2 linked regions of the Verrucosispora sp. NA02020 genome follow. The protein of the gene in region 2 interacts with the protein of the main gene of each other region in a pairwise test. Links are inferred from orthologs where the notes say so. Each region holds a gene or a part of one and is shown on either strand. Other genes may lie near its edges.

What was found.
Region 1: the proteins of HUT12_RS07345 (region 2) and HUT12_RS24755 interact in binary tests that used the Escherichia coli proteins (3 or more experiments, as listed by UniProt). The link is inferred for Verrucosispora sp. NA02020 from one-to-one orthologs.

What each region holds. Positions count from the first base shown.
Region 1 is NZ_CP054923.1:5,571,797-5,577,754, reverse strand. Bases 1,101-4,069 are described here. They hold HUT12_RS24755 (sulfurtransferase TusA family protein), read right to left. Parts: upstream 2,713-4,069; coding sequence 2,488-2,712; downstream 1,101-2,487. Other genes in these bases: coxB (cytochrome c oxidase subunit II), read left to right, coding at 4,056-4,069; HUT12_RS24750 (cysteine desulfurase family protein), read right to left, coding at 2,709-3,860; HUT12_RS24760 (hypothetical protein), read left to right, coding at 2,113-2,403; HUT12_RS24765 (helix-turn-helix transcriptional regulator), read right to left, coding at 1,163-2,011; HUT12_RS24770 (DUF397 domain-containing protein), read right to left, coding at 1,101-1,147. In the rest of the region: HUT12_RS24775 (carbohydrate kinase family protein), read left to right, coding at 1-849; more of HUT12_RS24770, read right to left, coding at 935-1,100; more of coxB, read left to right, coding at 4,070-5,027; HUT12_RS24740 (cytochrome c oxidase subunit 4), read left to right, coding at 5,039-5,467; HUT12_RS24735 (hypothetical protein), read right to left, coding at 5,572-5,775; trpD (anthranilate phosphoribosyltransferase), read right to left, coding at 5,893-5,958. UniProt on the Escherichia coli protein: Sulfur carrier protein involved in sulfur trafficking in the cell. Part of a sulfur-relay system required for 2-thiolation during synthesis of 2-thiouridine of the modified wobble base 5-methylaminomethyl-2-thiouridine (mnm(5)s(2)U) in tRNA.
Region 2 is NZ_CP054923.1:1,673,778-1,679,763, reverse strand. What follows is about bases 872-3,868. They hold HUT12_RS07345 (cysteine desulfurase family protein), read right to left. Parts: upstream 2,960-3,868; coding sequence 1,784-2,959; downstream 872-1,783. Other genes in these bases: HUT12_RS07335 (DUF4397 domain-containing protein), read right to left, coding at 3,656-3,868; HUT12_RS07340 (class F sortase), read right to left, coding at 3,009-3,659; mnmA (tRNA 2-thiouridine(34) synthase MnmA), read right to left, coding at 872-1,672. Outside these bases: HUT12_RS07355 (methionine synthase), read right to left, coding at 1-582; more of mnmA, read right to left, coding at 599-871; more of HUT12_RS07335, read right to left, coding at 3,869-4,486; HUT12_RS07330 (RNA polymerase sigma factor), read left to right, coding at 4,716-5,318; HUT12_RS07325 (anti-sigma factor), read left to right, coding at 5,272-5,986. UniProt on the Escherichia coli protein: Master enzyme that delivers sulfur to a number of partners involved in Fe-S cluster assembly, tRNA modification or cofactor biosynthesis. Catalyzes the removal of elemental sulfur from cysteine to produce alanine.

The sequences.
Region 1 (5,958 bases), 3.9 Mb from region 2 along the record:
CTGCGCCGGGGCGGCGTGGCGGCGAACATCGCGTTCGGCATGGGGCAGCTCGGCCTGCGCCCCGTACTGCTCGGGGCCGTCGGCGCCGACTTCGCCGACTACCGCTCCTGGCTGGAGCGGCACGGGGTGGACTGCGACTCGGTGCACGTCAGCGAGGTGGCGCACACCGCCCGCTTCGTCTGCACCACCGACACGGACATGTGCCAGATCGCCTCCTTCTACGCCGGCGCGATGAGCGAGGCGCGCAACATCGAGCTGCACCCCGTCGCGCAGCGGCTCGGTGGGCTGGACCTGGTCCTGGTCGGTGCCAACGACCCGGCGGCCATGCTGCGCCACTCCGCCGAGTGCCGTGAGCGCGGATACCGGTTCGCCGCCGACCCGTCCCAGCAACTCGCCCGGATGGAGGGCGAGGACGTGGTGTCGCTCATCGACGGCGCCGAGTACCTGATGACCAACGACTACGAGAAGTCGCTGCTGCAGAGCAAGGCCGGACTGAGCGACGCGCAGCTGCTGGATCGGGTCCGGATCCGGGTCACCACGCTGGGCAAGGACGGGGTGGAGATCGCCGGGCGGGACTTCGCGCCGATCCACGTGCCGATCGCCCGCGAGGCCCAGGCGATCGACCCCACCGGCGTCGGCGACGGCTTCCGTGCCGGTTTCTTCACCGCGCTCTCCTGGGGCGTCGGGCTGGAGCGCGCCGCGCAGGTCGGCTCGCTGCTGGCCGCCCTGGTGCTGGAGACGGTCGGCACCCAGGAGTACCAGGTGCGCCGCGACCTGTTCGTCAAGCGCCTCGCCGAGTCGTACGGCGACGAGGCCTCCGACGAGGTCCGCCCCCACCTGCTGCCCTGACCTCCGCACCGTCACGGTGTCTCGGCTCTCGATCCCGAGCGGTTCCGCTACGGCGGACGGGATCGAGAGCCGATCGTCGTGACGGTTACCCGAGATCGGTCGGTCGGCGACGCGTGCTGAGGTCGGTGACGAAGACCGACCATTGCCTGTACGAGAAGACGAGCACCGGGCCGGAGCGATCCTTGCTGTCCCGTACCGCCATCGCATCGGGCAGGATCGCGCACTCGACGCAGTCGCCGTTGTTGGCGCTGCGGCTGCTGGTGAACCAACGGGCGGCGGAGAGGTCGGGGGTGGACACGGTTGGCCTCCGGGGCTAGGCCGCGCCGGCCAACTCCCTGATCAACGCGCGCGACTCGGCGGGCGAGAGGGCGACCTGGCGCAGGTTGTCGGCCACCATTTTATAAGTCCGTACGCCGTCCGGGTCCTGCACGTACATCGCCCCGTCGAGGACCTCGGTGTAGGCGATCGGCCGGACGTGGGCGAAGTCCAGCAGAACGAACTTGCCCAACGGAGTAGCGGCATGCGGGCCGTCCTCGGGGCGCAGCACCTGCACCGTGACGTTCGGCAGCTCCGACATGGCCGCCAGGTGGACGAGCTGGGCCTGCCGCGTCTCGTCCCCGTTGACCCGCAGGCGTAGCGCGGCCTCGCCGACCACCGCGTGCAGGGTCAGCGGATCGTCGTCGGTCAACCGATGCGCCCGCGTCTGCCGGAACGACACGAAACGCTCGGCATGATCGGGACGGACGAAGCCGGTGCCGAGAGTCAGGGCCTGGGCGTAACTCTCTGTCTGAAGCAGGCCGGGGATCACCATCGACTCGAAGACGAACGCGCCGTCGGCGAGACCTTCCAGGCCGACGTACGTCTTGAACCAGTCCGGCATCACGTTGGCCCACGGTGCCCACCAGGTCTTCGCGTCCGACCGGGTGGCGAGCGCGGTGAGCCGGTCGATCGCAGGCTGGTCCCCGCCGCAGGCGCTCAACACGGCCGCGATGTCGTCAGGGAACTGCTGGTAGCGCCCGGTCTCCATGTGGCCGAGCTTCGGCTTGCCGATGCCGGTGCGGTCGGCCAGCTCGGTGAGTGTCATCGCCGCCTCACGCCGGTATCGGCCCAACTCCGCGCCAATCAACCACCGCAGCGCGGAGGGGTCGTTACGTGCTGCCATCGCTTGCCTCTCTTCGTGCGACACGAACATCATGGCGTAGGCGCTTCCATTGAGCAAGGCAAAGAGCTATACGTATAGCAACGCCTGTCGTAGGAGGTCCCGTGGGCGACTCACCACCCCTCGGCTCGCCCGAGGAGTTTCACCTGATGCTGGCCGAGATGGTCGACGAGTGCGCGCCACGACGGTTCGCGATCTGCGAGGAGTACGGCGACCGCGCCGACGGCGGCATCTTCGCCTGGGGCCTGGCGTTCCCTGACGGCCGTGCCCTGGTCTGTGGCGAGGACAGTGCCTTCACCGGGCGCTTCCGGAGCCCGGATACCGCCTTACGCATCTTCTCCCGCACCGGTCGTCGGCTGCGACTGCTCTGGATCGACGCGCCGTCGCAGTGTTAGTGCGGTGTTAGCAGGGGACCCCGGCTATGCACGAGGCGTTAATAAGGTGCCCTTCCTTTCACAGCGGCCGGTGGATGCCGCCTTTCACGCGGAGCGGCGGACGTCGTAGCCGGGGCCGGGGGCGGCGCCGAGGAACTCCTGCTGGCGCATCCGGCACCAGGCCGGGATGTCCACCGCCGCCGCCGGATCGTCGGCGAGCACCCGGATCACCGCGCCGACCGGCAGGGACGGCAGTCGGCGGGCCAGCGCGATCACCGGCAGCGGGCACCGCTGACCGAGACAGTCGAGCACCTCGTCGGGGGTCGTCACAGCCCCACCACCCCCGCCTCGGCCCGCAGGTCGGCCACGATCTGCGGCAACTCGGTGAGGAAGCGGTCCACGTCCGCCTCGGTGGTGCCCCGGTGCAGTGAGACCCGGACGTTGCCGTGCGACAGCACCCCCATCGCCTCCAGCACGTGCGACGGGCGCAACGTCGACGAGGTGCAGGACGAGCCCGACGACACCGCGAAGCCCCGCCGGTCCAGCGCGTGCAGCAGCGCCTCGCCGTCGACATAGAGACAGGAGAAGGTGACCAGGTGCGGCAGCCGGCGCACCGGATCGCCGACCACCTCCACGTCCGGCACGTCGGCCGCCACGCGGGCCCGGATCCGGTCCACCAGCGGCGTCAGCCGGGCCGCCTCGACGTCGGCGTCGGCCGCCGCCGCGCGCAGGCTCGCCGCCGCCGCGACGACCGCCGGCAGGTTGACCGTGCCGGGCGTACGCCCCGACTCGTGCTCGTCCGACGGCCACGGCGACTCCCAGCGGGTGCCCTTGCGGACCACCAGCAGCCCGACGCCCGGCGGACCGCCCCACTTGCGGGCACTCGCGGTCAACACCGACCAGCCGGCCGGCACCGGTACCCGCCCCACGACCTGGGCGGCATCGACGTACAACGGCACCCCGGCCTCGGCGCAGGCCACTGCCGCCTCCTCGACCGGCTGCACGGTGCCCACCTCGTGACTGGCGGCGATCAGCGCGGCCAGCGCCACCTCGGGCCGTGCCACCGCCGCCGACCAGGCCACCGGGTCCAGCCGGCCGGACCGGTCGACCGGCACCTCGCTCGCGGTGCCGCCCCGCGCCACGTGCTGCTCGGCCGCGTGCAGCACCGCCGAGTGCTCGATCGCCGAGTGCACCAGCCCCGCCCCGACACGTCGACGACCGGCCAGGCCGCCCAGCACGGCCGCGTGCGCCGCGCTCGTACCGCTGGGGGTGAAGGAGAGCTCGTCGGGGCGTACGCCGAGGGTGTCCGCCGTCGCCTCGCGGGCGGCGTCGAGCAGCTGGCGGGCGCGGCGGGCCTGGGTGTAGAGCCGATCCGGGTCGGCCCAACCGTCGTCGAGGGCGGCCAGCAGCGCCTGCCGGGCGACCGGATGCAGCGGCGCGGCGGTGGCCGCGTCCAGGTAGACCGGGGAAGGAATCACGTCTGCCCACGCTATCGCCTCGGTCGACGCAAGATCCCCCGTCCAGGGCGGAGAGTGACCCCAACCGGGTCGAGCCCGTCATGGTCGAGTAATCTGCGACCGTCGGTGACGCCTTTGCCGCTGGTGTGGTGGTTCCGCTCGGCGGAGCCGGCCCGACCGAGGAAGCACCGCGGCGCGCTAGGGAGGCAGGACCAGGTGGTCGCAAGGAGTTCGGAGGTACGGCCGACGGCCGTGCGGAGCAGCGCATCCCCAGGAGCCGTCGGGCGTCGGGGGCGTCGCGCCGGGCGTCTTGCCGGGCTCGGCTTCGGCGGGGCGGCGCTGCTGGTCCTGCTCACGGGCTGTGACGTCGGCGCGGCGTTCGGCGGCTTCGGTTGGCCCCAGGGCGGCATCACGCCGGAATCCCGGCGGATGTACGACCTGTGGATCGCCTCGTGCATCGCCGCGCTGGTGGTCGGCGTCTTCGTCTGGGGCCTGATCTTCTGGTGCGTGGTGCGTTACCGCAAGCGCGGCAACGAGCTGCCCGTGCAGACCCGCTACAACCTGCCGATGGAGTTCCTCTACACCATCGCGCCGGTGCTGGTCGTGGCCGTGCTCTTCTACTACACCGCGGTCGTGCAGACCGACGTGGTGAAGACCACGAACAACCCCGACGTCACCGTCGAGGTGGTCGCCTTCAAGTGGAACTGGCAGTTCAACTACCGCGACGGCCAGGGAGTGGACGCCGAGACCACCGCCTCGGTGCTGGGCACCAGCGAGGTCATCCCGATCCTGGTGCTGCCGAGCAACCGGTCCATCCGGTTCGAGGAGACCAGCCGCGACGTCATCCACTCCTTCTGGGTGCCGGAGATGCTGTTCAAGCGGGACGTGATGCCGGGCAGCATCCGTAACGTCTTCGAGGTCTCCTCGCTGGAGTCCGAGGGCGCGTACGTGGGCCGCTGCGCCGAGCTGTGCGGCAGCTACCACGCCTTCATGAACTTCGAGCTGCGGGTCGTCTCGCCGGAGAACTTCGACCGGTTCCTCGCCGCCAAGCAGGACGGGGCTTCGACCCAGGACGCGCTGACCGCCATCGGCGAGGAGCCGTACGCGATCACCACGAAGCCGTTCGAGACGCGCCGTACCCAGGACAACTTCAACCAGGCCAACACCACGGCCGGCGCGGGAAGCTGAGGTAACGCCGGATGAAGACCGAGTGGCGCATCTTCCTCATCATCGCCGCGTTCCTGCTCTTCGCGACCGCCCTCTACGGCGGCTGGACGTTCGCCGACTCGGGCGGTCGGGTCGAGTGGATCGGCACCGTGGCCCTGCTGCTGTCGTTCCTGCTCTGCTCGATGTGCGGCGGCTTCTTCTGGTTCGTCTCCCGCCGGATCGACCTGCGTCCCGAGGACCGTCCCGACGGTGAGATCGCCGACGGCGCGGGCGAGATCGGCTTCTTCAGCCCCGGCAGCTACTGGCCGTTCGGGCTGGCCCTGGCCGCCGCCATCGCCGGCCTCGGCCTGGTGTTCTGGCAGCTCTGGCTGCTGGTCGCCGGCATGCTCGCAGTGGTCCTCGCCACCTGCGGCCTGCTGTTCGAGTACTACAGCGGCACCCGGCGCACCGCCGAGCACTGACCGGCACAGCGACCTGGTGAAAGCCCGCCTCCCTGAGGGAGGCGGGCTTTCCCGTGTCCGTGTCCGGGGTCGGCCACGTCGGGCGGGGTGACGTGGGTGGGGTGTCAGGCGGCGTGGCGTGGGTGCAGCGCCCGGCGGGCGGGCGGCGTGGCCCGCGAGAGCGAGGCGTAGGGGGCGACGAAGATCGCCGTGCCGCATCCGGTGCAGAGGAGTTCGGGACAGTCGGGGCCGTGACCATCGGCACAGGGCGGCATCTCGAAGGCCCGCATGCCGTCGCAGGTCTCACAGTGCAGCTCACGTACCAACATGGGGCGTCTCCTCCCGCGCGTGCCGGCCGGCGGTCGTGTGGGGAACTACTCGACTGTAGTTTTCCACGGCCGTCCGACGTTTCCGCACTCGGCCGACCGGCCTGGACGGGGGTCGGGTCAGGCGGTGGCGACCTCGATCCAGCGGTCGAGCGTACGGGCGGCGTCGCCGGAGTCGATCGACTC
Region 2 (5,986 bases):
CTGCACCGCCCGGTACGTGCCGAAGCCGCTCTCGGTGGGCACCCGACCGGCGAGCACCGCCGGCAGCGACGGTTCGTCCACCTGGAGCAGGACGGTGGCCCGGGGTACCCGGCGGGCCACCGCCGCCACGTGCGCGCGCAGCCCCTCGGCGAGCGAGCCGACCAGGTCGCGTACCGCACCGGGGTCGCGCACCATCCGGCCGCCGATGGGCAGCTCCACCGAGGCGGCGAGGGTGAACGGACCGGGTGCCTGCACCTTGATCGGGCCGGCGTACTCCTCGGCCTGCTCGGCGAGCTGGTCGAGGTCGCGTTCCATCAGGTCCCGTGCGCGGCGCAGGTCCCGGCCGGGGCGCAGGGCCACCCGCCACCGCGCGGCGTAGAGCTCGACCGGCAGCTCGACCAGCAGGCCCGCGCCGCGCCCGATCATGTCCGCGCCCGGGCCGCGGGCCGGCAGCTCCGGCAGGTGGGGCAGGGCGGGCAACTCACCGAGGACGATCCGCTGCGCCTCGGCGATGTCGGTGCCGGGCAGCGACCCGATGCCGGTCGCCGCGCCCGCGGGCCACGGCCAAACCTGATCACTCACGGCCGAAGGGTACCGGTCAGTCGGTGATCGTGGCGGAGCCGAGCACGATGTCACCGGCCGGGTCGGGGCGGTACGCGACGATCGCCTGACCGGCGGCGACCCCCCGGACCGGCTGCCGCAGGTCGGCACGGAACGTGTCGGCGTCCACGGTGACCTCGGCCGGCACCACGAGCCCGTGCGCCCTCAACTGCACCTCGCACTCGATCGGGGCGTCCGGACGCGTGCCGCCGGTCCAGACCGGGCGGGCGGCACGCACCTCGGCCACCTCCAGCGCCTCGGCCGGCCCGACGGTCACCGTGTTGGTCGTCGGCGTGATGGAGAGCACGTACCGGGGGCGCCCGTCCGGGGCCGGGCGGTCCAGGTGCAGCCCGCGCCGCTGACCCACGGTGTACGCGTACGCGCCGGCGTGCGTGCCCACCACCGCACCGGTGGTGGCGTCGACCACGTCGCCGGGCGTCTCGCCGAGCCGCTGGGCCAGGAAGCCCCGGGTGTCGCCGTCGGCGATGAAGCAGATGTCGTGCGAGTCGGGCTTGTCGGCCACCGCCAGGCCCCGGTCGGCGGCCTCCTGCCGGACCTGCGCCTTCGTCGAGTCACCGAGCGGGAAGATCGAACGGTCCAACTGCGCGCGGGTGAGCACGGCCAACACGTACGACTGGTCCTTGGCGAGGTCGACGCTGCGCCGCAGCAGGCCGTCCGGGCCGAGTCGGGCGTGGTGGCCGGTGACCACGGCGTCGAAGCCCAGGGCCACCGCCCGATCCAGCACCGCGGCGAACTTGATCTTCTCGTTGCAGCGCAGGCACGGGTTCGGGGTACGCCCGGCGGCGTACTCGGCCACGAAGTCGTCGACCACGTCTTCGTGGAACCGGTCGGCCATGTCCCACACGTAGAACGGGATGCCCAGCACGTCGGCGGCGCGGCGCGCGTCCCGGGAGTCCTCCAGGGTGCAGCAGCCCCGCGCTCCGGTGCGATAGGTCTGCGGGTTGCGGGCCAGCGCCAGGTGCACACCGGTGACGTCGTGACCGGCCTGCACCGCACGCGCCGCCGCCACGGCGGAATCCACACCGCCGGACATCGCCGCCAACACCCTCACCCGGACCACGCTCCCTTCCCGCGAAGCCTATCTCCGTACCGCCGGGCGGCGGTCTCCCCCCGTCCGCGCCGGGCCGGCGTCGAGGCCGGTCCGACCGCCGAGCGTGCTACGTCAGCGCGGCGTCCGCAGCGCCGCCGCCCGCCGGGCCCGGTCGACGGCCGCCGGCAGGGCGGCGATGAGCGCGTCGACCTCCCCGGCGGTGCTGGTGTGACCGAGCGAGAAGCGCAGCGAGGAACGGGCCCGGTCGTCGTCGGCGCCCATCGCGAGCAGCACGTGCGAGGGCTGCGCCACCCCGGCGGAGCAGGCCGAACCGGTCGAGCAGGCGATGCCCTGGGCGTCCAGCAGGAGTAGTAGCGCGTCACCCTCGCAGCCGGGGAAGGAGAAGTGCGCGTTGCCGGGGAGCCGGTCCGTCGGGTCGCCGTTGAACACCACCTCGGGCACCGCCTGCCGCACCCGGTGGACCAGGTCGTCGCGGAGTGCGGCGACCCGGGTGGCGTACTCCTGCTGGCCCTTGACCGCCGCCTCGACGGCGACCGCGAAGGCGACGATGCCGGCGGTGTCCAGCGTGCCGGAACGCACGTCGCGTTCCTGGCCGCCGCCGTGCAGCAGCGGCACCGCGGCGACGTCCCGGCCCAGCAGCAACGCACCGATGCCGACCGGCCCGCCCAGCTTGTGACCGGTCACGGTGAGCGCGGCGGCACCGCTGGCGGCGAAGTCGACCGGCACCTGGCCGACCGCCTGGATCGCGTCGGTGTGGAACGGGACGCCGTACTCGGCGGCGACCGCGGCCAGGTCGGAGACCCGCTGGACGGTGCCGACCTCGTTGTTCGCCCACATCGCGGTGACCAGGGCCACCCGGTCGCCGTGCGCGGCCAGTTCGGCGCGGAGCGCGTCGGGGTGCAGCCGACCCGTGCCGTCGACCGGCAGGGAGCCCACCTCGGCGCCCTCGTGCGCGCCCAGCCAGTCCACCGCGTCGAGCACCGCGTGGTGCTCGACGGCGCTGGAGACCACCCGGGTCCGCCCACCGTCGGCGTCCCGGCGCGCCCAGAAGATGCCCTTGACCGCGAGGTTGTCGCTCTCCGTACCGCCCCCGGTGAAGATCACCTCGGACGGCCGGGCACCCAGCGCGGCGGCCACCCGTTCCCGCGACTCCTCGACCCGCCGCCGGGCACGCCGACCGGACGCGTGCAGGGAGGACGCGTTGCCGACCTCACGGGCGGTCGCGACGTACGCCTCCAGTGCCTCGTCGAGCATCGGAGTGGTCGCGGCATGATCCAGGTAAGCCATCACGGTTCAGCCTAACGACCGTGCCCGCCTCGACCGCAGGCCGGAGTGGTCACGCCGGAACCGCCGTCACCACGATGTTGTCGCGATACCTGCGGGCCTGGGCGTCGAACGGTCCGCCGCACGTGATCAGCGTCAGCCGGGGCCGGCCGTCACGGGCGAAGTAGCGCTCCAGCGGGATCTTCGTCTTGTCGTACTCCTCCCGGGCGACGACCCGGTAGTCGCGTGGCGTGTCGTCGGCGCCGGTGACCGTGAGCGTGTCGCCCGGCGCGAGTTCCCGCAGTCGCCAGAAGGCGCCCCGGCCCTGCTCCGCGCTGTCGACGTGGCCGGCGATCACCACCGAACCGGCGTCGGCCTCCAGGCCGGGACCGAAGCGGTACCAGCCGATCCGGTCCACGCTGGGCGGCACGTCGAACTCGCCGCTGCGCGCGTCCACCCCGACCGGCTCCACCCGTGCGACGACCTCGATCGCGGGGATCCGCAGGCGTACCGGGGGCACCGGGGTCTCCGCGTCGGGTAGCCCGCCGGGGCGTACCGCCACGCTCGGCGCCACGGCCGACGGGGTCGGACTGGCCAGTGCGGCGGCCTGCTCGGCGCCGACACTTCCCGACGGACGGGAGGCGACGGCCACCACGGCGGTCACGGTGAGCGCGGCGGCGCCGGCGGCGAGTGCCGCCAGCGCCGCCCGGTTGACGACGCTCACCGGCGACCCGAGACGGTGCCGGCCACCCGGACGCCGCCCAGCACCAGCAGCAGCACCCCGACACCCGCCAGGACGTACCAGCCGGTGGTGAGCCCGGTCCCGGCCTGGCCGCCGGTGCCGCTGGGCACGCCGGAGGGGGCCGAGTGCAGCCCGGTGATGGTCTGCGCCACGATGTCCAGGTTCTCGCCCTCGGCGGAGCCGATGGCGTAGACGATCGTCGCGGTGCCCTCGCGCAGGTTCAGGTCGGCGGGCCCGATCACCACCGTGTCGGTGCCGGCGAGCACCACGTCCGCCGAGACGCTCCCCGCGTCCACGTCGCCCTTGGCCTCGTTCGGGTTGGTCAGGTCCTCGAAGACCGGCGTGCCACCGGCCCGTACGTCCACCGCCGGGGCGGCGGCGGTGTGCCGGACGATCAGCCGGGCCTTGCCGGCGTCCACCTTGGCGGTGTCGTTGACGAACGGCGTGATCTTCGGCTTGCCCTCGGCGTCGAGGTGGGCGGCGAGGCTGAGGTTCGCCCCGCCCGGCACCTCGGCGTCGTCCACGGTCAGGATGGCCTGGCCGATCGGCTCACCCGGCTTGGTCAGCGCGAGGTCGTACCGCCCCTCGGCCAGGTCCAGCGGACCCGCCACGTCACCGGGCTTGAATCCCTCGAGCGTCTTCTCGCCGTTGACGTAGACGTCGACCGGGGTGTCCGGGATGCCGTGCACGACGGAGACCTTCGAGGTGGCGGCGTAGGCCGGGGTGGCGGTGGCGACGCCGGCGGCGACGAAGGTCAGCGCGGCGACCGCGCCGCCTGCCGCGACCCGACGAAGGTACGCGAGCTGCATGTCTGCCTCCTGATGGTTCGTACTGGTTCGTTGGTGTTGCTGACATCCCGAGTTACGCCGGTACGCCGTCGCCTGGATGCGCCGGGATTCGACTTTCTTTTCTTCCTCTCCACCGCATCCGGCGGGGCGGTCCCGAGCGAAGAGACATCGAGGAGCCGCTGGGTCGACAGAGGGGACAGCGCCGGTGAGAGCTACAGTCGGGCATGCCCCCAACCAGGCGACCTGTCCCGTGAACGGGTCCCGGCACGAGCCGGGGACACCCGAGGACGACCTCGCCGACCGGTTCCGCCACGGCGACGAACTGGCATTACGCGAGGCGTACGACCGCTACGGCCGTGCCGTGTTCCATCTGGCCACCAGCACCCTGGTCAACCGCAGCGACGCGGAGGACGTCACCCAGGCCACCTTCGTCGCCGCCTGGCTCGGCCGGGACACCTTCGATCCCGCCCGGGGCTCCCTGGTCGGCTGGCTGCTCGGGATCGCCCGGCGCAAGGTGGTGGACCGGCTGCGGTCGGTCAGCCGGGACAACCGGGTCACCGAGGCGGTCCGCCAACTGCCCGAGCCGGTCGCACCCGGCGTGGACCCGGACGTCGTGGTCGATCGGCTGGTGGTCGCCGACGAGCTCGCGCGACTCCCCGCCGACCAGCGACGCATGCTGGAGTTGGCCTTCTTCGACGATCTGACCCACCAGCAGATCGCGGCGGTGACCGGTGTGCCGCTGGGTACCGTCAAGAGTCACATCCGACGGGGCATGGCGAGCCTGAAGCGCAGATGGGAGGTGGACGGTGCCGCACCTGGAGCACGATCGGCTGGTCTTTCTGGCACTCGGTGAGAGCGAGGCGGAGGACGTCGACCGCACCCACCTCGACGGCTGCCCGCACTGTCGTGGCGAGTTGGAGAACCTGCGGCACGTCGCCGGTCTCGGTGCCGCCACCCAGGGGCTGCGCGACCTGCCCGATCCGCCGGAGCACCTCTGGCAGGGCATCACGTCCGAGATCCGGGCCGCGCAGGACCTGCCCGGGCTGACCGCCGACGCGCGGCGACGCGCGCCCGGTCCGCGTACCGGCGACACGTCGGCGGCCCCCGGCCGCCCGGCGGTCACCGGCGGAGGCCCGGCGGCACGGGGCCGGCGTGGCCGGGTGCCGCGCTGGCTGGCGACCGCGACCACGGCGGTGGCCGCCGCCGCCGTCGGGGTGGTCGGCACCGCGGTCGTGCTGGGCGGCGGCGCGACCGACCCGGCGCCACCGGCCCAGGCGGTGGTGGCCAGCGCCCGACTCGACGCGTACGGCAGCACGCCGCCACAGGCCCGTGGGGACGTGCGGGTCCTCGACAGCGGCGAGCTTCATCTGCATGTGGCGAATCTCCCGGCCGTGTCGGGGTACTACGAGGTCTGGCTCATCGACCCGCGCACCATGGAGATGTTCTCGATCGGCGTGCTCGGCACCGGCAGCGAGGTGCTGTTGCCGCTCCCGCCCACCGTCGACCTGGGGAAGTACTCTG